Regions from separate parts of the Aureimonas sp. AU40 genome, predicted to be linked through region 3. Evidence: predicted binding sites of a transcription regulator. Region 3 holds the regulator's gene; each other region holds the start of a gene.
What was found. Region 3 encodes PhoB, which activates phosphate uptake and scavenging genes when phosphate is short. Its sites were predicted from a motif close to TGTCATNNANCTGTCAT; they were not measured.
Positions count from the first base shown of each region.

Region 1: a site for PhoB is predicted at 7,740-7,756, ahead of AUL32_RS01770 (Orn/Lys/Arg decarboxylase N-terminal domain-containing protein). Genes of this name have one in related genera too.
Region 2: a site for PhoB is predicted at 5,778-5,794, ahead of AUL32_RS12880 (DUF2794 domain-containing protein). Genes of this name have one in related genera too.

Region 1 is NZ_BBWL01000004.1:23,030-32,892, forward strand. It holds gene AUL32_RS01745 (polysaccharide pyruvyl transferase family protein) at 1-1,092, opposite strand, end outside; gene AUL32_RS01750 (hypothetical protein) at 1,146-2,279, opposite strand; gene AUL32_RS01755 (DUF6212 domain-containing protein) at 2,276-3,559, opposite strand; gene AUL32_RS01760 (SDR family NAD(P)-dependent oxidoreductase) at 3,970-4,734, shown strand; gene AUL32_RS01765 (GNAT family N-acetyltransferase) at 4,756-5,316, opposite strand; gene AUL32_RS01770 (Orn/Lys/Arg decarboxylase N-terminal domain-containing protein) at 5,340-7,697, opposite strand; gene AUL32_RS01775 (aspartyl/asparaginyl beta-hydroxylase domain-containing protein) at 7,912-8,751, opposite strand; gene AUL32_RS01780 (GntR family transcriptional regulator) at 8,901-9,629, opposite strand.
Region 2 is NZ_BBWL01000039.1:28,060-37,922, forward strand. It holds gene AUL32_RS12860 (ABC transporter permease) at 1-946, shown strand, start outside; gene AUL32_RS12865 (Bax inhibitor-1/YccA family protein) at 1,170-1,952, shown strand; gene AUL32_RS12870 (GNAT family N-acetyltransferase) at 2,111-2,668, shown strand; gene AUL32_RS12875 (bifunctional diguanylate cyclase/phosphodiesterase) at 2,761-5,118, opposite strand; gene AUL32_RS12880 (DUF2794 domain-containing protein) at 5,366-5,704, opposite strand; gene AUL32_RS12885 (DUF1223 domain-containing protein) at 5,980-6,762, opposite strand; gene acnA (aconitate hydratase AcnA) at 6,973-9,726, opposite strand.
Region 3 is NZ_BBWL01000022.1:51,258-61,120, forward strand. It holds gene pstB (phosphate ABC transporter ATP-binding protein PstB) at 1-655, shown strand, start outside; gene phoU (phosphate signaling complex protein PhoU) at 726-1,448, shown strand; gene phoB (phosphate regulon transcriptional regulator PhoB) at 1,454-2,185, shown strand; gene AUL32_RS07520 (DUF3297 family protein) at 2,267-2,524, opposite strand; gene AUL32_RS26420 (GcrA family cell cycle regulator) at 2,834-3,577, opposite strand; gene AUL32_RS07530 (aspartate aminotransferase family protein) at 3,959-5,167, shown strand; gene argF (ornithine carbamoyltransferase) at 5,164-6,120, shown strand; gene AUL32_RS07540 (Hsp33 family molecular chaperone) at 6,113-7,177, shown strand; gene apaG (Co2+/Mg2+ efflux protein ApaG) at 7,193-7,585, opposite strand; gene AUL32_RS07550 (O-succinylhomoserine sulfhydrylase) at 7,712-8,932, opposite strand; SAM riboswitch at 8,962-9,039, opposite strand; gene AUL32_RS07555 (2'-deoxycytidine 5'-triphosphate deaminase) at 9,165-9,863, shown strand, end outside.

The DNA.
Region 1 (9,863 bases), on a different contig from region 3:
CTCGGCGGAGAGATGCTTGGTCATGAAGGCCTCGAGCCCCATCGTGTGGGCTTCGTCCATCGTGGCGTTGGGAATGCCGAAGAACTCCGACATTTCCTTCACGCGCAGGTCCTTGTGCAGGATCGCGGTGGGCAGGCCCGTTTGCAGCGCGGCGACGGCGCCGTGGAAGCGATCGCCGATGAAGACGTCGTGCCAGCTATAGGACTGGCGCCAGGACTCGACGCTGTCGAAGTGGAAATAGCGGCGGAAGGGCGTGTCGGTGCCGAGCGCGGCGTCCATCAGCGGCTTCAGCGCGGCCGGGTCGAGCTGGTTGGTGGCGTCGTTGAAGAAGCGCCGGTCCGCCAACTCGCTCTTGAAGGCGAAGATCTCGTCCTGGAAGACGTAGGACACGTCCTGCCCCTCGAAGAAGCGGGCAAGCTGCAGCCCGCGCCGCGACTGCGGCGTGAGATAGCCCGCCGTCATGAAGCGCTTGCCCGCCGCCCCGCCTTCCGGCGCCTTGATGGAGAGGATGTTGCGGGGATAGAGCATCATGCTCGGGCAGCCCATGGCCACCGGCTTCTTCAGCCCCTGGCTGCGCAGCCAGGCCTCGGTGTAGAAGCCGCGCACGCCGAAGATATGCGCCTTCTCGTCGAGGAGGTGGAGCAGCTCGGCGGTGCTGGGGTCGAGCTCCGACATGTCGGGGCCGAGATCGTTCTGCATGCCCATGCCAAGAACGACGATGGGAATCTTCACCTCGGTCAGCGCGTCCACCAGCGAACGGTGGTTGAGATTGGGCCGGATCTCGTTGGCCATGGGCAGGACCAGCGCGTCGAAGTTCTTGTTGATCCAGCCGATCGCGTCGTTCGAGCCCTGATAGTGATTGTAGAGGACATGGACGCTCAGCATGGCGCTGTAGTTGCGGTCGCAGTCGAAGATGCGCGCCGCGCCTTCGCCGATCAGCATGTTGCCCTTGTTGGAGGTGAGGTAGAAATTCCGGTTGATCGCGGCATAGCTCGCGTCGTTGGAGCGCGGCAGGCCTTCCGAGAAGGGCAGGCCGGGATGGTAGCGATAGCGCGTGTCGGCCGGCTGGCGTCCGAAGCAGAGACGTTTCATGGGGTCGGTCCTTTCGCTGTCGTTCCGAAGGGGGTGAGGAACGGGGAGGAGGGTCAGGGGGCGGTCGCGGGCCCGAGAGCCTTGGAGGGAAGGGCGCGGGCCAGATCGTTGGCGAGCGTCGTGGCCACGCCGCAGCGCACCAGACTGAAGGCACCGTCGCCTTCCCAATCGTGCCAGAAGGCCGCCTTTACGCGGCTTTCCTGTTCCGGCCGCGCGAGATAGCGCAGCACCGGCTGAAGCAGCGCCCGGCGCTCCGCATCCGTCCGGTCGCAGCGCGCCTCGGCCGGCTCGGCGCTGCCGAATTCGGTGAGCCAGCAGGGGCGCCCGGCGAAGGCCGGCGTTCCGCAGGGCTTCAGGTCCTGTTCCAGAAGCGCCACGCGCTCGGCCTCGTCGCCGCGTTTCAGGCGCAGCGGCTCGTAGAGATGGACGCCCACCGCGCCCACCGTCTCGAACACGCCGGCTTCGCTCAGAAGCGCGCGAAAGGCGTCGGGGGAAAGCAGCGTCGCCCCGCGCTGGCGGACATAGGCGTCGTTCACATCCGCCAGCCCGCCGACGAGCAAGGGCGCGGCGGACTCTGACTGCGCCAGCCGGGCGGCGACGCGGCGCGCGCTGTCGGCATAGAGCGCTATGCCCGCGCGCAGGGCCTCGGCCTCGGTAGCGGACAGGGCGCCGAGATCGGCGGCGACACGGCCCTTGCCGGCGGGCTGGAGGGCGAGATCGCCATTGTAGCCCGACCAGTTCATCTCGTTGCCGAGCTCGAGCCCGAGAAGCTTCGCTCCGCTTTCCTGCACCGCCTGAAGCAACGCTGCCGCCTCGGCCTCGACGCGGGCCGGGTCTAGCGTGGAGAGGCCGTAGGCGGGAAAGAACCCATCCCGCGCCGGCCGGGCGGTCGTGCCCTCGCGCGCGGTTTCCGCCCCGGTCAGCGGCAGGGTGACGAGCACCGCGACGTCGCGCCGGGCGGCCTCGGCCAGGGCGCTGCGGGCGCCGTCATAGGGCGGCTTCCAGCCAAGGCGGATGCGCTGGAACCCGGCGCGCTCCACGGCATCCAGCGTCGCTGAGATTTCCGCTTGCTTCTCGCGGCCGAGATTGGGCGTGCCGACGCCAAGGAGCGGGGCGGCCGAAAGGGGCGAGCCGGCGACGAGCGCCAGAAGAGCGGCGCCGATTGCGAGAGGCCGCGCGCCGATCATGTTCCGATCCGCATCGCGATGTCGGCAAAGCGCGCCCAGGCGAAATCGGCCTGGCCCGGCCGCGCCATTCGCGTGGCGAGGAAGAGGCGGACAGGCTCGCTGCGCGGCGCGCGAGGCCCGGAGCGGGCGAGAACGCTGAGCGAACCCGGCGTGCGCGGCCCCGCCGCCACCCAGGATGAGGCGCCTTCGCCCGGCTCGGGCCGCGCCTTTCCCGACAGAAGCAGCTTCGCCCGCTCGGCGTCGGGCGCCAGCACGGCGGCGAATTCGACCTCGCGCGAGCGCGGATTGGCGACGCGCAACTGGGCGCGCGCTTCCAGAACCAGGCGGCCGGGCGGCAGCGGCAGCGAGGCCAGCGTCAGGCCCTCGGCCAGCGGATGGCACTCCACCGCCCGCTCGCCCGGCAGGGGGCGCACGGCGGTGAATTCGAACGGCGCGTCCTCGCGGTTCACATGCTCGGCCTGGACCAGGAGCGTCGGCGACAGCGGCAGGCCGGCGCCCGCCTCCGCGAAGAGGGGGCCGGGCGCGGCCGAGAAGGGCAGCGCGCCGCCCGGCAGAACGGGCGAGCCGGTCCAAAGACGCAGCTCCATGGCGGCCGGCAGGATCGCCTTGTCCTCGGCGCCCCCGGAGCGCAGCCGGAAGCGGCGCACCGGCATGTCCTCGCCGCCGCCCAGCGTCACGCCCGCGCCCTCCGGCCCCTCGACCGCCAGACGCAGTTCCAGAAGGCGCGGCGCGCCCGAGGGCTCGCGGTCGAGCGCGAAGGCCACCCAGCCGGGCGCCAGCCGGTCCAGCGGCAGGCTCCAGCGCGACAGGCTGCTGTGGTCGTTGAGTGCGACGAGATCGAGATGAAGCCGGGCGCCCGGCCGGGCGTCCACGGCGTGGAGCCGCAGCTCCACCGTGCCGAGACCGCTGCTGGCGGCCGGCAGGAGCTGGGCGACGCCCTCGCTCCCGGCGGACACGAAGACGCGGCGATCCTCCCGCTCGGCGCGGGAGCAGAAGACGAGGGCGGCGGCCTCCCGGGGATGGGCGAGATGGCGCTCCAGCCCGGCGAAATCGTTCTGCCCGGCCTCATTGGCGCGGCGCAGGATCGACAAGCGGCGTAGTGCCTGCGCATGGGCCGCCGCGCCCTGCCGGATGCGAGCGTCCAGCGCCTGGCAAAGGCTGGAAAGCTCTGCCAGCGGATCGCTGGGTTGTGCCGCCGGCTCCGACGAAACCGGGCGAGGCGGGTGGATTTCGGACGCGACAGCCACCGGCGCCGGGCTCGGCGCGACAAGGAGGGGCATTTGCGGAGTCGCGAGATCGCGTTCTGGCAAAGCAACCAGTGACATCGTCTGCCTCGTCGAAGCTGAATAGATCGGCTCATCGGCCGCCGTGGAATGTATTATCGCTGGAATATTGGGTTATTATCAATACGTTTATCAGTAAAAAATGCAGTCGCTTTTTCTTGTTGCAACGCAGTGAGTTAGCTCCTGCAAATTACCATTCGCGCCGGCGTGATTAACCTTGGTTAACCATGCGAGTGGCAAGGGTTGGGGAGGCGCCGGAGCGGCTGGCCGAACCTGACGGTTGCAATTGCCAGGCAAAGCCGCACGGTGCGCGCTTCGTCGCGGCTGCAACCCGGTCGAGGTCGGCGGACTTGTCCTCCCAAAGCGGCGCACGGCGCCGATCCTCAGGCAAGGGACAGACGTATCGGATGGCACGGTTCAGCGACAAGGTGGTCATCGTCACGGGTGCGGCGTCCGGCATCGGCGAAGGCGCCGCACGGCGTTTCGCCAGCGAGGGCGCCAAGCTCGTTCTCTGCGACAAGGAGGAGATGGAGCTCAAGCGGGTGGCGGCGAGCCTCAGTGCGGCGGATGTCGCCATCCAGGTGGGCGACGTCTCCGATGGCAAGGCGTGCCAGTCGCTGGTCGATCTCGCGCTCGATCGCTTCGGCCGGCTCGACATTCTCGTCAACAATGCCGGCGTCGATCATCTCGGCAAGCTGGACGAGGGAGACTTTTCCGCCTTCACGAAGGTGATCGAAAGCGATCTCTACGGCGTCGTGCAGATGAGCCGGACGGCCATCGCGGCCCTGCGCCAGTCCAAGGGTTCGATCGTCAACGTCTCGTCCGTCTCGGGACTGGGCGGCGACTGGAACCACAGCTTCTATTGCGCCGCCAAGGGCGCGGTGACGAACTTCACCCGCGCTCTAGCCATGGACGAGGCCAAGGCCGGCGTGCGGGTGAACGCGGTGAACCCCTCGCTGACCTACACCAAGCTCACCGAGGGCATGAGCGAACAGCCCGAACTGATCGCCGCCTTCGAGGCGCGCATTCCGATGGGGCGCGGCGCCGAGCCGGACGACATCGCCGGCGTCATCGCCTTTCTGGCGAGCGAGGACGCCCGCTTCGTCACGGGCGTCAACCTGCCGGTGGACGGCGGCCTCACCGCCTCCAACGGCCAGCCGCCCTTGAGTTGATGGCGGATTCGACCCTCGCCCTCAGCGCGTCGAAAGCGGTAGGGGCGGAGGCGGCTCGGTGGAGCCGGGGCCGAGCGAGCGCTGGACCATGACGCTGTCGGCCCAGCGGCCGTAGCGATAGGCCACCGCCGGCAGGTGGCCGACGCGCTGGAAGTCGAAGCTCGCGTGAAGCGCCAGCGAGGCGGCGTTGTCCGAGTCGATATAGCCGATCATCTGCCGGAAGCCCGCCGCCGCGCAGGCATCGATCAGCCCGCGCATCAGGAGCCGGCCGAGGCCTCGGCCGAGATGCTGATGATGCACGTAGATCGAATGTTTCACGGCGTAGCGATAGGCCGGCCGCTTGCGGAACTGCACGACATAGGCATAGCCCACCACCTCGCCGCGACGGGTCGCGACGAGGTGTGGCATGCGGCGGTTCTTGAGGTTCTTGCGCCGGTCCCGCAGATCGTCGGGTTCCGGCGTCTCGCTGTCCTCCACCCCGGCCTCGACCCCGCGATGGATATGCCGGCGATAGATCGCCAGCATGGCCTCGACGTCGGAATCGCGCGAGGGGCGGATCGCGATCTCATTCTCCTGATCCATGGACGGGCTCGAAACCTTTGGTCTTATTCCGCGACGACATAGGTGTGGAGCTGCACGCGGCCCGCCTCGTCGGTTTCGCGGTAAACGCCCTGGATTTCAACCTCGAAGCCGGGGAACGTGTTGAACGAGGATTCGAACATCTTGAGATAGTCGATCATCGGCTGGGCGCGCTCGCTCAGCCGCTCGCCCGGCACGATGGTCGCGATGCCCGGCGGATAGACCACGAAGGGCGTGGTCGCGATGCGCCCGGCGATGGCGTCGATCGGCAGATAGTCGACATCGTTGCGCACGAGGCAGCGCGCCGCGTCGTGCGGCGACATGGCGATCTCGGGCAGGTGCTCCGCCGAGAACTGCATGGCCTGCAGGGCGCTGACATTGGCGGCGCGGAAGAAGCGATGCATGGAGGCGCAGAGATCGCGCACCCGCACGCCGGCATAGCGATGGGCCCGGCGGCGGTAGAATTCCGGGATGACGTCTTCCAGGGGTGCGTTCTCGTCGTGCAGCCGCTTGAATGCGACGAGGCCGGAAATCAGCGTGCCGGCCTTGGAGGCCTCGACACCCGGCGTCAGCAGGAAGAGAAGCGAGTTCAGATCGTTCTTCTCCGCCACGATCCGGTTTTCGCGTAAGTATTGAGCGACGACGGGGGCGGGAATGCCGTGCTCGCCATAGGCCCCGTTGGCCCCGTCGAAGCCGGGCGTCAGAAGCACCAGCTTGTTGGGGTCGGTCATGGCGAAGCCCGGCTCCATGTCGCGGAAACCGTGCCAGCGGGCGTCCGGCGAAAGCTGCCAGAAGGCCGGATTGGTGGCGAGCTGGTCGGTCGACACGCTTTCCCAGGGCACGACATGGGCTGCGCCCGGCCGCGCCGCGTCGGGAATCGACACGGTGTCGGGCACGAAGGGCTCGAAGAACCAGCGCCGCTCCGGCCGCTGCTCCTTCTCCTCGAACTCGCGGCGAACGGCGCGGATCTTCTTGCGCAGCTCGATGCCGAGGCGGATCGTGTCGTCCCAGAGCACTTCGCCCGAGCGGCCCTTCATCATCTGCGCGCCGACGTCGAGCGAGGCGAAGAGGGGATAGAATGGCGAGGTGGAAGCATGCTGCATGAAGCTCTCGTTGAAGCGACGATGCTCCACGCGCCGCTTCTGGCCCTTGATGTGCCGGTCCTTGATGTGGATCTGCGACGCCTGGGAGAAGCTCGCCAGCTGCTTGTGGGTGGACTGCGTGGCGATGATGCCCGGCGCATCGGGACCGAGATCGGCGAGTCCCATGGCGAAGCGCCCGGCATAGAGGGGGTGGAACTTCATGAAGCCCGCCCAGGCTTCGTCGAACAGGATGTATTCGCACAGATGCCCGATCCGCTTCAGGATCATCTCGGCATTGTGGATCGTGCCGTCATAGGTGCACTGCTCCACCACGGCGACGCGGAAGGGGCGGGGCTTCTTCCAGGCCTCGGGGTCCTTCACCAGCGGATGGGTGCGGATGCGCTCGCGCAGCGCCGCCTCGTCCAGCGAAGCAAAGTCCATCGGGCCGATCAACCCGTAGGAATTGCGCGCGGTCGGAACATAGACCGGGATGCCGCCCGAGATCAGCAATGCGCCGTGATGGGCGGCCTTGTGGTTGTTGCGGTCGAACAGGACGAGGTCGCCGTCCGTCACCAGGGCGGCCAGCGCCACCTTGTTGGAGGTGGAGGTGCCGTTGAGGACGAAATAGGTCTTCTCGGCGCCGAAGATCTTCGCCGCTTCCTTTTGCGCGGCGAGCGCCGGCCCCTCGTGGGTCAGGAGATCGCCGAGATCCAGCACCGAATTGTCGAGATCGTCGCGGAACACCGCCTCGCCCAGATGCTCCATGAACACCCGGCCGATCGGCGAGCGGCTGTAGAAGACGCCGCCATTGTGACCCGGGCAGGTCCAGAGCTGGTTGCCCTCCTCGGCATAGTCCACCAGCGCGCCGAAGAAGGGCGTCTTCAGCGTCTCGGCATATTGCTTGAGGCGGCTGATGAGGTTCTTGGCGATGAAGGCCGGCGTTTCCTCCGACAGGAAGACATAGCCGTCGATGAAGTCGAGCACCTCGACCGGCACGTCCTCGAAGCGCTTGCGGCGGATGAGGAGGATGATCGGGAAGTCGAGCCCGCGCCGGCGCATCAGGTTGATCAGCGCGGCGGTCTTGCCCTCCAACCCCTTCTTGCCCCAGTCCACCATCATGCAGCCGATGGCCGCGTCCGTCTGTACGGAGATGGCAGCGTCTTCCAGCGTGCGGGCGCGCACGACCTCGAAGCCGGACTTTTCGATCTCGTCGACGATCTGGTTGTACCGGGCGCCTTCCAGGTCGTCGGCGTCGAAGGAAGGCGTGGCGAAGAGGAAGGTAAAGCGTCTGAAATAGTCCATGAGGCACCCGGTTCGTCGTGGCGCGGACTGTCGGTGCGTTTCATGACAGGACCAAGACAGTCCGCCATTTCAGCCGCCAAGCGCCCGACAGGGCCGATGGGAAAAAGGGAAGGGGGAGAAGGGCGGGACGCCCGGCGGGGCGACGCGCGCCCGAAAACGAGACGGACCCGGCGCGCCGCGAGGCGCGCGGGTCCGCTCGCGATGGAGAAGGGTTTCAGCCCTTGCTGGTCTGCGCCGGGGCGGCGGGCCGGTTCCCGATCATGCGCCAGTTCTTGTAGAACAGCGACTTCATCTGGTCGGCGATCATCGAGACGCCCGAAAGGAGCGCACCGAGGAAACCCGGCACCGGGGTCGGCCGGATCACGTCCATGAAGACATTGTAGCGCCGCGCGTCCACCTCGTTCACCGAGCGGTGAAACAGCGTGTCGTCGAAAATATAGAGCGGGTTGTCGCGCCAGAGATGGCGCGCGCCGTTGCACTCGATGAAGACGCGGTCGCTGTCGGCCGGCTTGAGATTGAGCAGCACGCGCAGCGTCAGGCGCAGCGGGCCGTAATGCCAGGTGGTGGATTCCTTGCCGGAAAAGACCGAGACCGCGATCGTCTTGACGTATTTGAACTCGCGGTTGAACTCCGGCACCGTGTCGATATTCGGCTTGCCGTACCAGCGATAGACATACATGCCCCGCCGCCCGTCATGGAACTTGGCGTCGATTTCGCTCGTGATCTCGTCGCGCCGGGTGCGGAACGTGTCCAGCACGGTCTCGATCTCGGCGCGCCATTCCGGCGGGAAGTCGCCCAGGGTGTAGACGCCCGGGTTGCGGCGGCTGAGGCGATCCACGAACAGGTTGAAGGGCGAGAGAAGCCAGGTGAGAATGCCGTTGCCCATGAAATAGCGGCTGACGAGGAGGCGGTTCTTGCCCTTGTTGCGCGATACGTCGATCGCGCCGCAGACGAGCCAGAACGCCGTCAGGATGGGCACGAACCACAGAAGCAGCGCCAGAACGGGAATCGCGATGGCGGCGCGGCGAAGCGCCTTCTTCTGGCCCTTGGTCATGGAATGGGTCCGCCTGCTATCCGAATCGGTTCGGCATAACGCACATTTGATTGTGGCGCGCGCAAGAGCTCCCTGTCGCGGCTCCGCAATTTTTTCGCAGGCGTGGCGGGCAGGTCGCCGCGGATGCCGGAGAGGGCCTCGCAAGCCTGCTAGCGCACGGCTTTCAGCACGTCCGCCAGCCCGAGGGTGGGCGCGGCGGGGCGCGTGAGGTCGAGACTGTTGCCGAGCAGTTCGACATGACGCCGCATCAGATCGGCCGCCGCCTCGCCCTCGCCCCGTGCGAAGCAGCCGACGAGCGCGTGATGGGCGTGGTCGTCGCACAGCGCTTCGCGCCGCGACCAGTAGAGCGCGATCACCAGCGAGGAGCGCGACATCAGCTCGCCCAGTATGCGCGCGAGCACGCTCTGGCCGGCGATCTCCGCGATCAGTCGGTGGAACTCGGCGGACTGGAACAGCGCGGCGTTGGCGTCCCCTATCGCCAGCGCGCGGTGCTCGGCTTCGATCGAGGCCTCCAGCCGGGCGAGGGCGGCCGGAGTCATTCTGGCGCTCGCGAGCCGCGCGATCTGCGGCTCGATCAGTGCGCGCGTCTCGAAGATCTCGCGCGCTTCCTCCGGCGTCGGCCGCGCCACCCGCGCGCCCTTGTTACGCTCGATGATCAGGACGCCGTCCTGCGCCAGGGTCTGCAGCGCAGAGCGCACCACCGTTCGGCTGACGCCGTAGACCTCGGCCAGATCCTCTTCCGCCAGCCGCGTGCCGGGGTCGATCCGATGATGGACGATCGCGCTCATCAGCCCGTCATAGATCGGTTTCCAGGACGGGACGGGCGCCTTGCGCCCTTTCTTGGCGGGGGGAGGGGTCGCGATGTCCTGGGCGGTCATGGGATTCGGGGGCTTTGATACGGGATGACCTATCGTCGCATGGGGCGCGTGTGCGGCAAAGATGCGATCCGATACAATATCTGTATACAATTTCAGCAGAAGGGCGACTTTCCGGGCGACCGGTGGCGAGCTGCCTCCCGCTCTCGCCCGCCGCAACCCCGGCAGGCCTGCCCTTCACGAATTGGAAGGGATTGGCACGCGGTTTGCAAACACTCCAACCGGACGGGTTTGGAG
Region 2 (9,863 bases), on a different contig from region 3:
CCGCCAGCGGATACAGGAGCTTGCGCCGGGTTCGACGCTCGACGCCGTGCCCATGCTGCGCGGGCGCATCGTGAAGCTGAACGGCACGGACGTGGCGCAGCTTCAGGTGCCGCCTGAAGGCGCCTGGGTGCTGCGCGGCGACCGGGGCGTCACCTATTCCGCCGCCCCGCCCGAGAACACGACACTGACGCAAGGGGTCTGGTGGCCCGCCGACTATACCGGCGAGCCGCAGGTTTCCTTCTCCGCCAAGGAGGGAGGGGAGCTCGGCCTGAAGCTCGGCGAGACGGTGACCGTCAACGTGCTCGGCCGCGAGATCACCGCGCGCATCGCCAATTTCCGCGCGGTGGAATGGGAATCGCTGTCGATCAACTTCGTCATGGTCTTCTCGCCCAACACGTTCGCCGGCGCGCCCCATGCGTGGCTGGCGACGCTGGACATGCCGCAGGCCTCCAGTGACGGAGAGCGCGCTGTCCTGCGCGGCATTTCCAACAGCTTCCCGGCGGTGACGACGGTGCGGGTGAAGGATGCGCTGGATGCGGTGAACGCGCTGGTCGCGCAGTTGGCGCTCGCCATCCGCGCGGCGGCGGCCGTGGCGCTGGTGGCCTCGGTTCTCGTTCTGTCGGGCGCGCTCGCGGCGGGCAATCGGACCCGCGTCCACGACGCCGTGGTGCTGAAGACGCTGGGCGCGACGCGCTCGGTCCTGATCCGGGCCTATGTCACGGAATATCTGACGCTGGGCGCGGCGACGGCCCTCTTCGCCATCGGCGCCGGGGCGCTCGCGGCCTGGTACGTGCTCGCCCGCGTCATGCAGCTGCCCTTCAGCTTCGACGGCGGCATCGCGCTCACCGTTCTCGTCGTGGCGCTGGTTCTGACCGTGGGCTTCGGCCTCGCCGGCACGTGGCGGGTGCTCGGCCAAAAGGCGGCGCCCGTCCTGCGGGAGTTGTAGAAAGGGCGGATTGGGAGCCGAAACCGGCCGAATGACGGAAATTTAATGGCACTGGGGCGCCGAATCCGCCGCCCTGAGCGTTGCGTCTCTTGTGAGCGAGGCCGATGCTTCGCATATTTGGGGCCAAGGGCTTGCTGGGCGTCCCGCCAGCGGAGCCAGGCTTTTCGAGGCCGACCCCCACGGGACCCCGGACAACACGGGACACCGAAAAAGGAGACTGTCCATGGCTGACAAGTGGAACAGCGGCGTTCGCAGCGTCCCCCTGTCGCGGGGCCGCGCCGACGTCGCCATCGACCAGGGCCTCCGGAGCTACATGCTCCGGGTCTACAATCTCATGGCCATCGGCCTCGCCTTGACCGGCATCGCCGCCTACGGCCTCTTCTCCGCCGCGACCACGAGCGATCCTTCGCTGGCGGTCGGCGCGGTCAACGGCGTGATGCTGACGCAGCTCGGCGCCACCGTCTTCACGACGCCGCTGCGTTGGGTGCTGATGTTCGCCCCGCTTGCGCTGGTGATGTTCCTGTCCTTCCGCATCCACCGCATGAGCACGGGGGCCGCGCAGGCGACCTTCTGGTCCTATGCCGCGCTGGTCGGCCTGTCGCTCTCCACGATCTTCCTCGTCTACACGCAGGAATCGATCGTGCAGGTGTTCTTCGTCACGGCCGCCGCCTTCGGCGCGCTGTCGCTCTTCGGCTACACGACGAAGCGGGACCTGTCGGGCATGGGCTCGTTCCTGGTGATGGGCCTTTTCGGCCTCATCATCGCCATGCTGGTGAACGTCTTCCTCGCCTCCTCGGCGCTGGGCTTCGCCATCTCGGCCGTGGGCGTGCTCGTCTTCGCCGGCCTCACAGCCTGGGACACGCAGCGCATCAAGGACATGTACTTCGAAGGCGACGACACGCTGGTCGCGGGCCGCAAGGCCATCATGGGAGCGCTGTCGCTCTACCTGAACTTCATCAACATGTTCATGTTCCTGCTTCAGTTCCTCGGCTCCAGCCGCAACTGAGCGGCTAAGCCGACAGGATCGATACGGTGAAAGGGCGGCTCTCGGGCCGCCCTTTTTTGTGCGCGTTCGACGCCCCAGCCTCCGTCATTCGACGCATTGAGCCGCCGGGCCGCCGCGCCTATGGTCGCGCCGTTTCGAATGAGTAAGGCATCCCCTCCATGAGCGCGTTCACCCTTCGCGAAGCCAGCCTGGCCGATATTCCCGCGATCTGCCGGATCTACGAGCACGCCGTCTTGCACGGCACGGCGACCTACGAGCTGGTTCCCCCCGACGAGACGGAGATGACGGCGCGCTTTCTCGGCCTGACGCGGCAGGACTATCCCTATCTCGTCGCCTGCGACGCGGCTGGCGAGGTCGTCGCCTATGCCTATGCCGGCCCGTTCCGGGCTCGGCCGGCCTATCGTTGGTCGGTGGAGGATTCGATCTATCTCGCGCCCGAGGCGCAGGGGCAGGGCATCGGCACGGCGCTGCTCGGCCGGCTCCTGGAGCTTTGCCAGGCCAAGGGCTTCCGCCAGATGATCGCGGTGATCGGCGGGGCCGACAATCACGGCTCGATCCGTCTGCACGAGAAGCTCGGCTTCGCGCGGATCGGCCTGTTCGAGGGCTCCGGCTTCAAGTTCGGCCGCTGGATCGACACGGTGCTGATGCAGTACCCGTTGAACGGCGGCAAGAGCACGGTCCCGGACGAAAGCGTCTATCCCGGCACCCTGTCGTAGTCGGAGAGGCTTTGATCGCCCCGGCCACGCCTCGCGCGGCTTGAACCCCGCGCGCCGGCTTCGCTCGCTGTGAGGGCGGGGGAGGCCGGGTGTCAGGCCGCGTCGGCGACGAGCGGTTGGCTCTCTCGCAGGCGCGGCTCGGGGCGACCGAGCAGATAGCCCTGGCCGGCGTCGCAGCCGATGCGGCGCAGGAGCGCCAGCTGCGTTTCCGTCTCGATGCCTTCCGCCAGCGTCGGGATGGACAGCGCCCTGCCGAGCTGGACGATGGCGGTGAGCACCGCCAGCGAGTTCGCATCGGTGTCCGCGCTCGCCACGAAGGACCGGTCGATCTTGATCCGGTCGAGCGGGAAGTCGCGGAGATGGGCGAGCGAGGAGAAGCCCGTTCCGAAATCATCCATCGCCACGCGAATGCCCATCTCCCGCAGCGAGGCGAGCATATGGGCGATGGCCGGACCGTCCTCGACCATGGCGGTCTCGGTCAGCTCCACCTCCAGCCGCGCCGCCGTCAGGCCGCTGGCCGCCAGCGCCCGCGTCACATGCGCCATGAGCTGCGGCGAGCGCAGCTGCACGGGCGAGACGTTGACCGAGATGTGCAGCGCGCTGTCCCAGGTCGCGGCCTCGCGGCAGGCTTCCCGCAGCACCCATTCGCCGATCCCGACGATCAGGCCGATCTCCTCGGCGAGCGGAATGAAGCGCGCGGGCGAGATGGGGCCGAGGGTGGGATGGTTCCAGCGGATCAACGCCTCGTAGCCGATCACCGCATCGCTCGAAAGCGAAAGGAGCGGCTGGTAGGCGAGGTGGAAGGCGCCCTGCGCCAGCGCCTGGCGCATGTCGCGCTCCAGCTGGTTGCGCTCAGCAACCGCCTCCATCATGCCGGAGAGATAGGCGACCGCGCAGCCACGGCCCTGGCGCTTGGCCTCGTAGAGCGCGATGTCGGTCTGCTGCATGAGAAGGTCGGCGTCGGCCGCCTCGTGCGCGCCGCAGATGCCGATCGAGCAGCCGATGGACAGCATCGTGTCGCCCACCATGAAGGGCACGGACAGCGTGGAGACGATGCCTTCCGCCGTTTCGCGCGCCGTCGCGGCGTCTCCCGCCAGGAGGATGGCCAACTCGTCGCCGCCGATGCGGGCGACGAAGTCGGCCTCGGCCAGGATCACCCGAAGGCGCCCGGCGACCTGCACGAGGAGCTGGTCGCCCATCGCATGGCCATAGGTGTCGTTCACCGGCTTGAAGCGATCGAGATCCAGAAGCAGGAGATGCCACCGCTCGGCGGGCTCCAGCCCCGCCTCCATACGCGCCTGCAGGCCGCGCCGGTTGGCGAGGCCCGTCAGCGGGTCGTGGAAGACCATATGCGAGATCTGCTGCTGCGCCTTTCGGGTGCTCGTCACGTCGTCGAAGATCAGCACCGTGCCGCCGCCCTGCACCGGGCGGCTTTCGATTTCCAGAATGCGCCCCCCGGACATGGCGCATTCCGTGCGCCGCAGCGTGCCGGAACGAATGCGCTCCAGGATGCGCTGGTTCACGTCGGTCTGCTTGTCGGCCGACCAGTTGTTGGCCCGCCCGACCACGCTGAGAAAGGACAGGACCGACATGCCGTTGCTGAGGGAACGCTCGCCCAGGGCGAACAGCTCAAGGAAGCGCGTGTTGAACAGGCCGATCCGGTTCTGGTTGTCGATGAAGACCAGCCCGTTCGACATGTTGTGAAGCGCTGTGGAGAGAATCTGCGCGTGCGCGAGCTTCTGCTCCTCGAAGCGCCGCGCCGTCAGCAGGGCCAGGATGGCGCCGACGAAGAGAACCACGGCGCCGGCGGCGGTGAAGATGCTGAGCGTGACGTTCTCGCCCGCGATCGCCAGTCGGTCGCCATGAGGCATGAGCGAGACGCCGGCGATCGAGATGAAATGCGCGCCGCAGACCCCGAGTGTGACGAGAAGGCAGACCAGGGCGGGATGACGCATCGCGCGGGGCAGGCCGCGAGCCGTCGCAAGGCACAGGCCGCCCATGCCGTAGGCGAGCACCACCACGGGTCCCGCGATCGCCTGCGAGCAGCCTTCGATCGCGGACATGCCGGCATAGTGCATGGCGCCGATGCCCAAGCCCCCGAGCGCGCCGAGGAGAACCCGCGCGCGGAGCGACGAAAAGGAGACCGAAAGCGCCAGCGGCACGCCCACGGCGAGAACCGAGATGAGGGCCGACAGGGCCGTTTCCGACCCGTTGTAGCTGAGCAGCAGATCGGCGCGGTAGCCGAGCATGGCGATGAAATGCGTGGTCCAGACGCCGAGCCCGGCCACCGCCGCCACGGCCCATTGCCAGCGGCGGCGAACCGCACCTTCGCCCGCCTCGGCCGCATCCAGAAGCACCGCCAGAAGCCAACCTGCCACCACGCAGATGGCGGCGGCCGTCAGGACGAATCCGAGGGAATGCTGCGATGCGAGAAGGATGAAGGCTGCCATACCGAAAGCCATAGGGGACCAACGGTATCCACCGCCTCAATCCGGATGGTGAAGAAGCGTTGAATCTCACCCTCGGGAGAGCCGGCCTTGTGGGGCGGAATGACAGGCGCGCCGCCGACCCCCCGATTTCACTGCGGGTTCGGGCTGCCGGACCATTGGCCGGTATGACCAGCGACATCGCGCCGCTCCCCGGCCGGGCCGGCGCGCGGCCATCCTGGCCGAACCGGCCCGCCGACGAGACGTGTCTTCAGCTTTCTGTGAGCTTCAACGCCTTATCGAAGACGCGCAGCACCTGCGACAGCTCGTGGCCGCGCTTCATGACGAGGCCGCCGGCGGCATGCACGCTGTAGGCGCCCTGGCGCCGCGCGAGCTTGGGGTCCTTCTCGATGCGGAAGAGCGGCATTTCCGAGGCGCGGCGGAAGATCGAGAACACGGCGCGGTCGCGCAGCGTGTCGATCGCATAGTCCCGCCATTCCCCGGCCGCCACCATGCGCCCGTAGATGCGAAGGATCTCTCCCAGTTCGTGGCGGTCGAAGCTGACGATCGGCAGGCTGTTGGCGCTGCGCACCTCCGCCAGATTGATCAGCGAGGCGGAGCGTTCGGCTGCAGGTTCGGTCAATCGCTGTCCCTCCGAGGCGCGGCGCGGGGGAGGCGCGGCGCTTCATCATCCTGTCATGGAAATGGGACCGGGCGAAGGGCGTTGCAACGGGACCGCCATGCCGGGGCAAGGCTTGCGGCGCGCCGGACGTGGCTTGTGCGCAGCCGCGTCCGAGGGCGATTCAGGCCCCGGGTCTAGGAAGCTGGCGCTATCTTCTTGTAAAAAGGGATGTTTTCCCGATTGGGGAGTCGCTCGAAGAAACGTCAGAAGCGCAGTGCCGCCGCCGCCAGGATGCGGCCCGGCCGGTCGTCCTTGTCCATCGCCTGGATCAGCGCGACGCAGCCGCCCGCCTCGGCGTCGGGATCGGCCAGGAGTCCAAGCGGCATGTCCACCGACAGGCGCCCGTCCGGGCCGATCACCCCGACCGCGCGCCAGTCGCGCACGGCATGGGTGTTGAGAAGCTGGCGACCCTGGTTCTCGCCGCGCGCGACCTGCGTGCTGGTGGTCTTGGCATAGGTCGCCAGGATCAGCGCCGGGGGGCGGGCGCCTTCCGGTTGCGGACCGGCGGCGACGCGAAGGCTCAGCGTGTCGCCGGACAGGCGCATCTCGATGGTGGGCTGGCCGTCCGCGCCCGGCAGCGGTGCGGCGCCGACGGCGCGCTCGATCGCCGCCTCGTCCGCGCCGCCGAGCGCAGCCTGTCCGTTGACGATGGCCTGGGGCGTCGATAGCCCGCCCAGCCGCATCGCCTTGCTGTAGCCCTTCTGCCGCTCGGCGTTGCGGCGCGAGCCGAGCGGGTCCTCCCAGCCGATATAGTCCCAATAATCGACGTGATAGGCCAGCGCCACGTAGTCCGGCCGCGCGGCAAGGCGCGAGAGAACCGCGTCGGCCTTGGGGCATTCGGCGCAGCCCTGGCTGGTGAAGAGCTCCACGATGCCGCGCACCGTCCGGCTCGTCGCCTCGGCGCCGCTCTCATCCGCGCGCGCGCTGGGGGCGCTCACAAGCGCGGCGGCGGCGAAGGCCAGGGCGGCAAGGCTCGGCGGGGTCATGGGGCGGGGTCTCCTCGGCTTCGGGGCCTGCCCGAAAACAGATGGGACCATGCGGGAGGAACCCCAGGGAACGCGAGCCTTCCCCCGTTCAATTGAGGGTGAAGCTTGCGCGAGGGTGCGCGCATGAAAACGCCGCCGCCCCTGCGTGCAGGAGCGGCGGCGAAATGAGACGCCCGGCCCGCGAAGGGGCCGGGCGGATGGGACGTGACCTCAGGCGGCGAGCTGGCGCAGCACGTAGTGCAGGATGCCGCCGTTCTTGAAGTATTCCAGCTCGTCCAGCGTATCGATGCGGCAGAGCAGGGGAACGGTCAGCACTTCGCCATTGGCGCGGGTGATGACGGCGTTCATGGTCTGGCGCGGCTTGACCTCGGTCAGGCCCTCGATCGTCACCGTCTCGTCGCCGACGAGACCGAGCGTCTGCCAGCTCGTGCCTTCCTGGAAGACGAAGGGCACGACGCCCATGCCGACGAGGTTGGAGCGGTGGATGCGCTCGAAGCTCTGCGCGATCACGGCGCGAACGCCGAGCAGAACCGTGCCCTTGGCCGCCCAGTCGCGCGACGAGCCCGTGCCGTACTCCTTGCCGGCGAAGACGACCAGCGGCACTTCGTCCTGCTGGTACTTCATCGCCGCGTCGTAGATCGCCAGCTGCTCTCCCGAGGGGAAGTGCTTGGTGATGCCGCCTTCCACGCCCGGAACCATCTGGTTCTTGATGCGGATGTTGGCGAAGGTGCCGCGCATCATGACTTCATGGTTGCCGCGACGCGCGCCGTAGGAGTTGAAGTCGATCGGGCGCACCTGATGCGAGACGAGATATTCGCCCGCCGGGCCGTTCTTCTTGATCGAGCCGGCCGGGGAAATGTGGTCGGTGGTGATCGAGTCGAGGAAGAGCGAGAGGATGCGTGCGTTCTTGATGTCGGTGACGGCTTCCGGCGTCATCGACATGCCCTCGAAATAGGGCGGGTTCTGCACGTAGGTCGAACGGTCGTCCCACTCGTAGGTCAGGCCGCCCGACACGTCGATCTTCTGCCAGTGCTCGTCGCCCCGGAAGACGTCGGAATAGCGGCTCTCGAAGAGATCGCGCGTCACCGTCTTGCGGACGATCTCGCTGATCTCCTGCGTGGTCGGCCAGATGTCCTTGAGGAAGACATCCTTGCCGTCCTTGTCCTGGCCGAGCGGCTCCTTGGTGATGTCCACGAACATCGAGCCGGCGATGGCGTAGGCGACGACGAGCGGGGGCGAGGCGAGATAGTTCGCCCGCACGTCCGGGTTCACGCGGCCTTCGAAGTTGCGGTTGCCCGAAAGCACCGAGACGGCCACGAGGTCGTTCTTGTTGATCGCCTCGGAGATCGCCTCCGGCAGCGGGCCGGAATTGCCGATGCAGGTCGTGCAGCCGTAGCCGACGAGGTTGAAGCCCATCGCGTCGAGATCGGTCTGGAGACCGGCCTTTTCGAGATATTCGGTGACGACCTGGGAGCCGGGGGCCAGCGAGGTCTTCACCCAGGGCTTCACCTTGAGGCCGAGCGCGTGCGCCTTGCGGGCGACGAGGCCGGCGGCGACCAGCACGTTCGGGTTCGACGTGTTGGTGCAGGAGGTGATGGCGGCGATCACGACGTCGCCGTCCGAGATGCCGTGGTCCGCGCCCTCGACGGGGTGGCGCACGGTCTCGGGCGTCTGGCCGGGCTGCGTGGCGCCCTCGTCCATGAAGCGCGAATCACCGGTCGAAGCGGGAAGCTCGCTCTTCTTGCGGCCGCCCTGCAGCTCGGTCAGAGCGGTGCGGAACTTCGGCGCGGCCTCGGTGAGGGCGACGCGGTCCTGCGGGCGCTTGGGGCCGGCGAGCGAGGGAACGACGGTGGAAAGGTCGAGCGAGAGCGTGTCGGTGAAGATCGGCTCTTCCGACGAGGCGTCGAAGAACATCCCTTGAGCCTTGGCATAGGCTTCCACCAGCGCGATGCGGTGCTTGTCGCGCCCCGTCGCCTCGAGATAGGCGATCGTGTCCTTGTCGACCGGGAAGAAGCCGCAGGTCGCGCCGTATTCCGGCGCCATGTTGGCGATGGTCGCTTGGTCTTCCAGCGTGAGGTTGGCAAGGCCCGGACCGTAGAACTCCACGAACTTGCCGACGACGCCCTTCTTGCGCAGCATCTCGGTGACGGTGAGCACGAGATCGGTCGCCGTTGTGCCCTCGGGCAGCTTGCCGTCGATGCGGAAGCCGATGACCTCGGGGATCAGCATGGAGATCGGCTGGCCGAGCATGGCCGCCTCGGCCTCGATGCCGCCGACGCCCCAGCCCAGAACCGCGAGGCCGTTGACCATCGTGGTGTGCGAGTCGGTGCCGACCAGCGTGTCGGGATAGGCGATCGTCTCGCCGTTCTCTTCCTTCGTCCAGACGGTCTGGGCGAGGTATTCGAGATTGACCTGGTGGCAGATGCCGGTGCCGGGAGGCACGACGCGGAAGTTCTGGAAGGCGCCCGAACCCCAGCGCAGGAACGTGTAGCGCTCGCCGTTGCGGTCGTACTCGACGCCGACATTCTTCTCGAACGAATCGGGCTTGCCGAAATAGTCCACCATGACCGAGTGGTCGATCACGAGATCGACGGGCACGAGCGGGTTGATCTTCTTGGGGTCGGCGCCGAGATTGGCGGTCGCGTCGCGCATGGCGGCCAGATCCACCACCGCCGGAACGCCGGTGAAGTCCTGCATCAGGACGCGGGCCGGGCGATAGGCGATCTCGTGGCCGGCCGAACCCTTGTCGTTCAGCCATTGCACCACGGCGCGGATGTCGTCGGCCAGAACCGTGCGGCCGTCCTCGTTGCGCAGGAGGTTCTCGAGAATGACCTTCATCGAGTAGGGCAGGCGCGAGGCACCCGAAAGGCCGTTCCGCTCGGCTTCCTTCAGGTCGAAATAGACATAGGGCTTCCCGTCGACCGAGAGGGTCTTGCGGCTTTTGAAGCTGTCGGGGTGGGACATAGGGTTCTCGTTCCTTCTCGAACCAAAAAATGTCCGAAAGGCGAACGACCGCGGCACGCCAAAGCGTGCTTCGGAAAATGCGGGTGCGACCATTTCCGCCCGTCCGCCTCAGTCCTCGCCGGGGAGGCGGGGCACGT
Region 3 (9,863 bases):
GATCGGCCCTTCGGGCTGCGGCAAGTCGACCTTCCTGCGTTCGCTCAACCGCATGAACGACACGGTCGAGGGTGCCAAGGTCAAGGGCCTCATCACGCTCGACGGGGAGGACATCTACAACCCGCAGATCGACGTGGTGGAACTGCGCGCCCGGGTCGGCATGGTGTTCCAGAAGCCCAACCCGTTCCCGAAGTCGATCTTCGAGAACGTCGCCTACGGCCCGAAGATCCACGGTCTCGCCAAGTCGAAGACGGACCTGGAAGAGGTCGTCGTGACCTCGCTGCGCAAGGCCGGCCTCTTCGAGGAGGTAAAGGACCGCCTCCACGACGCCGGCACGGGCCTGTCCGGCGGCCAGCAGCAGCGCCTGTGCATCGCCCGCGCCATCGCCGTTTCGCCCGAGGTGATCCTGATGGACGAGCCTTGCTCGGCCCTCGATCCGATCGCGACCGCCACGGTCGAGGAACTGATCGACGAGCTGAAGCAGAACTTCACCATCGTCATCGTCACCCACTCGATGCAGCAGGCGGCCCGCGTCTCGCAGCGCACGGCGATGTTCCACCTCGGCAAGATCGTCGAGGTCGGTTCCACGGAAAAGATGTTCCAGAACCCCGACGACAAGCGCACGCAGGACTACATCACCGGCCGCTTCGGCTGACCTCGCTCCCGGCTCCCGCAGCCTTATCGGGCCGGGAGTCGTTCTCCGCGAAACAGGGAGAGTTCGTTTCATGGAACATCACATCGTCTCGTCCTACGACGACGAACTGAAATTCATCCTTCGTCGCATTTCCGAAATGGGCGGCCAGGCCGAGCGCATGGTCGAGCAGGCGGTCTCCGCCCTGATCCGCTCCGATTGGGGTCTGGCGCAGTCCGTCGTTGCCGACGACATCCTTCTCGACACGCTGCAGCGCGAAGTGGACGAGCGCGCGGTTCTCACGATCGGCAAGCGCCAGCCGATGGCACACGACCTGCGCGAGATCGTCGGCGCCATCCGCATCTCCAACGATCTCGAGCGCATCGGCGATCTCGGCAAGAACATCGCCAAGCGCGTGATCGCGGTGACCGACCACAAGCAGCCGGTGCAGCTGGTGCGCGGCATCGAGCACATGTCGGAACTGGCGCTGGGCCAGCTGAAGAACGTGCTCGACGTCTATGCCACGCGCGACGACGTGCGGGCGCTGGAGATCCGCGCGCAGGACGCCGAGATCGACGCGCTCTACACGTCGCTCTTCCGCGAGCTCCTGACCTACATGATGGAAGATCCGCGCAACATCACGGCTTGCACGCATCTTCTCTTCTCGGCCAAGAACATCGAGCGCATCGGCGACCACGCGACCAACATCGCCGAGACGGTCTACTACATCAAGACCGGCAAACAGATGGAGGTCGAGCGGCCCAAGAGCGACTCGACGCCCTCGATCGCCTCGCCCTCGACCGGCCTGAACGGGTAAGTCGCATGGGCGCCCGGATCACCGTCGTCGAAGACGAGGAGGCGCTGGGCGTCCTCCTTCGCTACAATCTTGAGGCCGAGGGTTACGACGTCGACGTGATCGCGCGTGGCGACGAGGCCGACCTGCGGCTGAAGGAGGGCGTGCCCGACCTTCTTCTGCTCGACTGGATGCTGCCCGGCCTGTCCGGCGTCGAGCTTTGCCGGCGCCTGCGCACGCGGCCCGAGACCGAGCGCCTGCCGATCATCATGCTGACGGCGCGCGGCGAGGAAAGCGAGCGGGTGCGCGGCCTTTCGGTCGGGGCGGACGACTATGTCGTGAAGCCCTTCTCGACTCCCGAGCTCATGGCCCGCGTGCGCGCCATGCTGCGCCGGGTGAAGCCCGAGCGCATCTCCAGCCAGCTCGTGGCGGGCGATCTCGACCTCGACCGCGAGACGCATCGCGTGCGCCGCGCCGGCCGCGAGGTCAAGCTCGGACCCACCGAGTTCCGCCTCCTGGAATTCCTCATGCAGTCGCCCGGCCGCGTCTTCTCGCGCGAGCAGCTCTTGGACGGCGTCTGGGGCCGCGACATCTATGTCGACGAGCGCACGGTGGACGTCCATGTCGGACGTCTGCGCAAGGCCATCAATCGGGGCCGCCAGCGCGACCCGATCCGCACCGTGCGCGGGGCGGGCTATTCGCTGGACGAGAACTTCACCGCCGCCGCGCGGCCCGTGCAGCAGCGGGCCGAAGCGAGCTGAAGCGACGCCTTATGATGAAACGGAAACGCCGCGAGAGCCAAAGGGCTGCTCGCGGCGTTTTCGTTTGGCGGAGGCGGGCGATCAGCCCTCGGCGCTGTCGTCCTTCAGATAGGGCTCGACCGTGCCCTTCAGCTTCATCAGCAGCGGCTTGCCCTGGCGGTCCTTGGCCTTGCCGGCGGCGACGCGCACCCAGCCTTCGCTGACGCAATATTCCTCGACATTGGTCTTCTCGTTGCCGTTGAAGCGGATGCCGATGCCGCGCGCCAGCAGCGCCTCGTCATGGAACGGGCTGTCGGGGTCGATCGCCAGACGGTCGGGAAGGGCGGGGGTATCGGTCATGTCATGGCCTTTTCGAAAGGGGCGTCGCGCGCCGGCCGGGCCGGCGCCTGGATCAGAAAGCGTCTTCCGCTCGCATGGCTTGCCTCATAACGCAGGACAGGCGCGAGCGGGAGACGCTTTCTAGAAGGAGGGCGGGGAGAGAGGCCGCAGGGGCGAGGCAGGCGCAAAGAAAAGCCCGGCGCGAAGGCCGGGCTCGAAACCGCGATGGATTAAAAGCGCCTGAAGCATTCCGGCTTGCCGGAACGCTGCAAGGTCCACGATTTCGTCTCATGTCTCGGAAAAGCATTTCCGCCTTGCCGGGGCGTGCCCTTAGCGAACGCGGCGGCGCTCCGACATCGGCTGGAAGGCGATGCGCGCGTGGTGCTTGCAATAGGGCGAAGAGTCCTGGGAATGGTTTCCGCAGAAGCGGAAGTCCGGGCTCAGCGGGTCGCCCAGCGGCCATTTGCAGGTGCGGTCGGAAAGCTGCACCAGCGTCAGGTTGCGCGACATGGGCACGACCTCGCCGCCTTCGGAATGACCGAATGGCTGGGCCTCCTCGAAGGCGCCGGCGTCCGGGTCCATCTTCAGGGCCGTGGCGCCCACCGAATGGATCATCGGCTGGCGGAGCGGCATGGGCGCGCGCGGCGGGGCGGAAGTGGGCATGGAGGGCGTCAGGATGCGCGGCGCTGCGCTCGGCGTCTGCATGGGGGCCGAGGCGGGCGTCACTACAGGGGCCGCGACGGGCGCGGGCGCGAACTCGCGGCGCGGGGCGGGCGGCTCCACCGCCGCGATCGACGGCGCGGCCACCGGCTCCGGCACGGGCGCGGCGGCGACCGGCACGGGCTGGGGCGCGGGCTCGAAGGCGGGCGCGACGCGCACCGGCGCCACGGGGGCGGCCTCGGCCGGGCTTTCGTCCGCGCCGCCCTTGGGGCGGTTGTCCAGCTTCAGCCGGTGAACCTTGCCGATCACGGCGTTGCGCGTCACGCCGCCGAGCTCCGCCGCGATCTGGCTGGCGCTTCGACCTTCGCCCCAAAGGCGGGTGAGCAGCTCGATGCGCTCCTCGGTCCAACTCATGAACAGACTCCTCGTACTCTGTCGCTGCGGGAGGGCGGCCGGTGCCGTCATCCATAGCCCCTGTCGATCCCTTGCGGATCGACGGGACTTCCCACACGAAATCTGGTGTCTGAGAGGGTTCTAGAACGCGAGTGCGAAGGGCGGCAAGAGTGGGCGCCGCCGGGCGAATCGTTTCGCCCCCTTTTCAACAGCTTATGGGTGCGGAGCGACGTTTACGGAAGCATAGAGGCTCGCAAAAGGCGAAACTTCGGCTTTCGTTGACAATTCGCGCCCCGGCCATGGTATAGGCAGCGCGTTGCGCGCGGGCTTATTGTGCCTGCCGCTCCGGCCGCCTTCGCGCCGCCGTTCCCTCCATTGTCCATGCCAACGAGAAGTATCGCCATGGCCGAGACCCACGACAATCCGCTGTTTGCCACCTTCGCGCGCGCGGACCTTCGAGTGGAGCGAGGCGAGGGGGTCTGGCTGCACATGTCGGACGGGCGCAAGTTCCTGGACTTCACCGGCGGCATCGCGGTGAACTCTCTCGGCCACGCCCATCCCCATCTCGTGGCGGCGCTCACCGAGCAGGCGGGCAAGCTCTGGCATACGTCCAACCTCTTCCACGTGCCCGGGCAAGAAAAGCTCGCCGGCCGGCTGGTCGAGGCGTCCTTCGCCGACAAGGTGTTCTTCACCAATTCCGGCGCCGAGGCGCTGGAATGCGCCATCAAGACGGCCCGGCGCTACCAGTATGTCTCGGGCCACCCCGAGCGCTTCCGCATCGTGACCTTCGAGGGCGCCTTCCACGGCCGCACGCTGGCCACCATCGCCGCCGGCGGCCAGGCCAAGTATCTCGAAGGCTTCGGCCCGAAGGTCGAAGGCTTCGACCAGGTTCCCTTCGGCGACGCGGCGGCGCTGCGCGCGGCGATCGGCGCCGAGACGGCCGCGATCCTGATCGAGCCGATCCAGGGCGAGGGCGGCATCCGCGCGCCCGACGCCGGCTTCCTGAAGCTGATCCGCGATCTCTGCGACGAGCACGGCCTGCTCCTGATCTTCGACGAGGTGCAGACCGGCGTCGGGCGCACCGGGCGCTTCTTTGCCTACGAGAGCACCGGCGTCACACCCGACATCCTGGCCTCGGCCAAGGGCATCGGCGGCGGCTTCCCGCTCGGCGCCTGCCTTGCCACGGACGAGGCCGCCAAGGGCATGACGCCCGGCACGCACGGCACGACCTTCGGCGGCAACCCGCTCGCCATGGCGGTCGGCAATGCCGTCCTGGACGTAGTGTTGGGCGACGGCTTCCTCGACCAGGTGCGCCACAACGCGCTCCTGTTCAAGCAGAGCCTTGCCTCGCTGGCCGATCGCTATCCCGCCGTGGTCTCGGAAGTGCGCGGCGAGGGGCTCCTGATCGGCCTTCAGGCCGTTGTGCCCAACACGAAGCTGATCGAGGCGCTGCGCGACCATTCGATGCTGGCGGCGCCCGCCGGCGACAATGTCGTGCGCTTCCTGCCGCCGCTCACCGTCACCGAGAGCGAAATCCGCGAGGCGATGGAGCGGCTGGAGGCCGCTGTCGCCGACCTGTCCCAGTCCCATCCCGAAAGCAGCGCGGCATGAGCCAAGTTCTCGCCTCCGCGCCGCCGGCCGTTTCGGCCGTCCGGCACTTCATCGATCTGTCCACCATGAAGGGCGGGGACCTGCGCGCCATTCTGGACGACGCGCGGGAGCGCAAGGCGCTCGGCCGCCAGGGCCCGCGCCCGCTCGAAGGGCGCATGCTCGCCATGATCTTCGAGAAGCCCTCGACGCGCACCCGCGTGTCGTTCGACGTCGGCATGCGCCAGCTCGGCGGCGAGACGCTGTTTCTGTCGGGCTCGGAAATGCAGCTCGGCCGGGCCGAGACGATCGCCGACACGGCGCGCGTCCTGTCGCGCTATGTCGACGCGATCATGATCCGCACCACGGATCATTCGCGCCTTCTGGAAATGGCGGAAGCTGCGACCGTGCCCGTCATCAACGCGTTGACCGACGACACGCATCCCTGCCAGATCATGGCCGATCTCCTGACTTTCGAGGAGCATCGCGGCCCGGTGAAGGGCAAGACCTTCGCCTGGACGGGCGACGGCAACAATGTCCTGAATTCCCTGATCGAAGCGGCGGGGCGGTTCGACTTCGCGCTGCGCGTGGCGACGCCCGAAGGGTCCGAGCCCGATCCGCGCTATGTCGAGGCGGCGCGCGCTGCGGGCACACGCCTGCACCTCACGCATGACGCCGTGGAAGCCGTGTCGGGCGCCGACTGCGTCGTCACCGACACCTGGGTGTCGATGGGACGTGAGGATCAGGCGCGCGGGCACAATGTCTTCATGCCCTATCAGGTGAACGAGCGGCTGATGGCACATGCCGATCCGCAGGCCCTCTTCATGCACTGCCTGCCCGCTCATCGCGGCGAGGAGGTGACGGACGAGGTGATCGACGGGCCGCAGTCCGTGGTCTTCGACGAGGCCGAGAACCGACTTCATGCCCAGAAGTCGATCCTTGCCTGGGTGTTCGGGAACGTGGCGACGCATGGCTGAAGATCATCTGGAACTCGGCGAATTCGGTTTCGCCGGCGACGACGCTGTCGTGCCCTATGCGGTCGAGGCGCTGGACGCGCGCGGCCGCGCCGTGCAACTCGGCGCCATGGTGGACCAGATCCTGGCCCGCCACGACTATCCCGCGCCGGTCGCTCAGCTTTTGGCTGAGATGATCGTTCTCACGGTTCTGCTCGGCACCTCGCTGAAGTTCGACGGCAAGTTCATCGCCCAGACCCAGACCGACGGTCCCGTCGATCTCCTGGTGGTGGACTACACCGCGCCCTCCAGCGTGCGCGCCTATGCCCGCTTCGACGCCGAGCGTCTGGCGGAAGCCGTGGCCGCCCATCAGGCCGATCCGCCCTCGCTGCTCGGTTCGGGCATCCTGGCGCTGACCATCGACCAGGGCGCGCACACGCAGCGCTATCAGGGCATCGTGGAACTGAACGGGGACTCGCTGGAAAGCGTGGCGGAAAACTACTTCCGCCAGTCCGAGCAGATTCCGACCACCATTCGTCTGGCCGTGGCGCGCATCGCGCGCCGCGCCGAGGCGGGCGGGTTCCGGGAAAGCTGGCGCGCCGGTGGCTTGATCGCGCAGTTCCTGCCCTCCTCGCCCGAGCGGATGCGCCTGCGCGATCTGCCGGGCGGCGATGCGCCGGAGGGGACGCAGGAGCCTCAGTTCGACGAGGACGACGCCTGGACCGAGGTTCAGGCGCTGGTCGGCACGATCGAGCCGTCCGAGCTCGCGGACCCCGAGGTCGGCGTCGAGCGTCTGCTCTTCCGCCTGTTCCACGAGCGCGGCGTGCGCGTCTTTCCCGGCGTGCCGGTGCGCGACGACTGCTCCTGCACGCGCGAGAAGATCCGCGGCGTGCTCGAGAACTTCTCGCCCGAGGACATCGCCGAGAGTGTCGAGGACGGGGCGATCAACGTGACCTGCGAATTCTGCGGCGAGGCCTACACGTTCTCGCCGGACGAATTCCACCATGATCACGACCACGATCATGGCCGCGAGAGCGAGCAGGGCCATAGCCACGGTCAGAGCCACGGCGACAAGCACTGATCGATAGGCGCCGCGTCAGTTGAGGACGCGCACGCCCTCCGGGGCATCCAGCGAAAAGGCGGGCACTTCGATGTCGAAGGCCCGTCCGTCCGCCGTTTCCATGCGGAACGAGCCGCGCATGATGCCGGACGGCGTGCCCAGCGGGCAGCCCGACGTATAGGTGAAGCTGTCGCCCGGCGAGAGGATCGGCTCCTCGCCCACCACGCCCGGCCCGCGCACTTCCTCCACCTGCCCGCGCCCGTTGGTGATGTGCCAGTAGCGCGAGCGCAGCTGCACCGTCTCGCGCGAACCGTTCTCGATCTCGATGCGATAGGCGAAGACCCAGCGTCCGTCCTCGGGGTCGGACTGGTCGGGAAGAAAGCTCGGGCTCACGCAAACCGTGATGTGCCGCGTCGTCGCCTTATACATGTCTGAACGTTTGCCTGCCAGGTGGCGGGCCGCCGAAGCGGCCCGCGATGGGGTTTTTCGAAGCCCTTTCTGCCTTCCGACCAAGGCGAAGCCGAGGCGAAGGGCAGGAGGGCTCCGCCTGCGTTTTTAGACGGCGGCGAGCGCCCGCTCCAGATCCTCCACCAGATCGGCGCCGTCCTCGATCCCCGCCGACAGGCGCAGGAGGCCGGGGCCGATGCCCAGTTCCGCCCGTGCTTCGTCGGTCAGGCTCTTGTGGGTGGTGGTGGCGGGATGGGTGATGAGGCTCTTGGCATCGCCCAGATTGTTCGACAGCTTGATGATCTGGAGCGCGTTGGAAAAGCGGAAGGCCGCCTCCTTGCCGCCCGCCAGCTCCACCGCGATCAGGGTCGAGCCGCCCGTCATCTGCCGCTTCACCAGCTCGGCCTGCGGATGGTCGGCGCGGCCGGGATAGAGCACGCGCGCGACCTTGGGCGATGCGGCGAGCACGTCGGCCATGCGCGCGGCGTTGGCCGTTTGCTGCGCGACGCGCAGCGGCAGGGTCTCGAGGCCCTTCAGCAGCGTCCAGGCGTTGAAGGGCGAGAGCGAGGGGCCGGTGTGGCGGAAGAAGTCCTGGACGTTCTTCTCAATCCACTCGGCCGAGGACAGGATGACGCCGCCCAGGCACCGGCCCTGGCCGTCGATATGCTTGGTGGCGGAGTAGACGACGACGTCGGCGCCGAGTTCCAGCGGCTTCTGCTGCAGGGGCGTGGCGAAGACGTTGTCCACCACCAGAACCGCGCCCGCCGCATGGGCGATCTCGGCGACGGCCCGAATATCGACGAGCTCCAGCGTCGGGTTGGTCGGGCTTTCCAGGAAGAAGAGCTTGGTCTCCGGTCGCACGGCGGCGCGCCACTGGTCTAGATCGCGTCCGTCCACCAGCGTCGAGGACACGCCGGCGCGGCCGAGCACGGTCTCGATGATGTAGCGGCAGGAACCGAATAAGGCGCGCGCGGCGACTACATGGTCTCCCGCCTTCACCGCGCATTGCAGCGCGGTCGAGATCGCGGCCATGCCGGAGGCGGTGGCGCGCGCGTCCTCGGCGCCCTCCAGCGCCATCATCCGCTCCTCGAACATGCGGGTCGTCGGGTTGGCGTATCGGGAATAGACATAGCCCGGCTCTTCGCCCTTGAAGCGCGCCTCGGCCGCCTCGGCGGTGGGGTAGACGAAGCCTTGCGTCAGGAACAGCGCCTCGGACGTCTCGCCGAACCCGGAGCGCATCGTGCCTCCGTGGACCATCTGGGTGGCGGGCCGCAGGCGCGATGTCTCGTCGGGCTTGGACATGAGGATCACTCCGAGGGCCGACTTCATGAAGGGCTACGCCTTCGGAACCGCTCGGGAGAACTCGAGAAACGGCCCTTTAGCGAGTTGTTTAACGTGGCTGCAAGCCGGCCGGCAAAATCACCACGGCAAGACGCATAAGCCGCGGCCGGCCACAAATCAATCGCCGCCATGCCGCAGCGGGGCGCGAATTTAACCGTGACCCCAAGGTCGGGCGTCGATCCATCTCGATTTTTCCCCGCGACGCCTGTAGGACCCGTGCATGACCGGCGGTATTCTTCCTGATCGAGACATTGCGGCGCTGTTCGAGGCGGGCGGCATCACGGCCGATAGGGTCTTCGACGCCGACCAGATTCAGCCAGCGAGCCTGGACCTTCGGCTGGGCTCCAGGGCCTACCGCGTGCGTGCCAGCTTCCTGCCGGGGCGGGGCGCCTGCGTCGCCGACAAGCTCGCGCGCTTCTCCATGCACGAGATCGACCTGACGGGCGGCGCCGTTCTGGAAACGGGCTGCGTTTATGTCGTGCCGCTGCAGGAGGCCCTGGCGCTGCCGCCTGAGGTTCGCGCGGCCGCCAATCCGAAATCCTCCACGGGCCGGCTCGACATCTTCACCCGCGTGATGGTGGACGGCGCGCAGGAGTTCGACAAGGTGCCGGCCGGCTATCGCGGTCCGCTCTTCATCGAGATCAGCCCGCGCACCTTTCCCATCGTGGTGCGGCCCGGCTCGCGCCTCAGCCAGATCCGCTTTCGCACCGGCGACGCGCAGCTCGGCGAAGCGGAACTGGCCGCGCTTCACGCCAGCGACCGGCTGACCAGCACGGCGGACGCCAACATTTCGGGCGGCGGCATCGCCCTGTCGATCGATCTCCTGGGCAATGCCGACGGTCTCGTCGGCTATCGCGGCAAGCGCCACACGGGCGTGGTGGACGTGGACAAGCGCGCCGCGCAGCCTGTGCTCGACTTC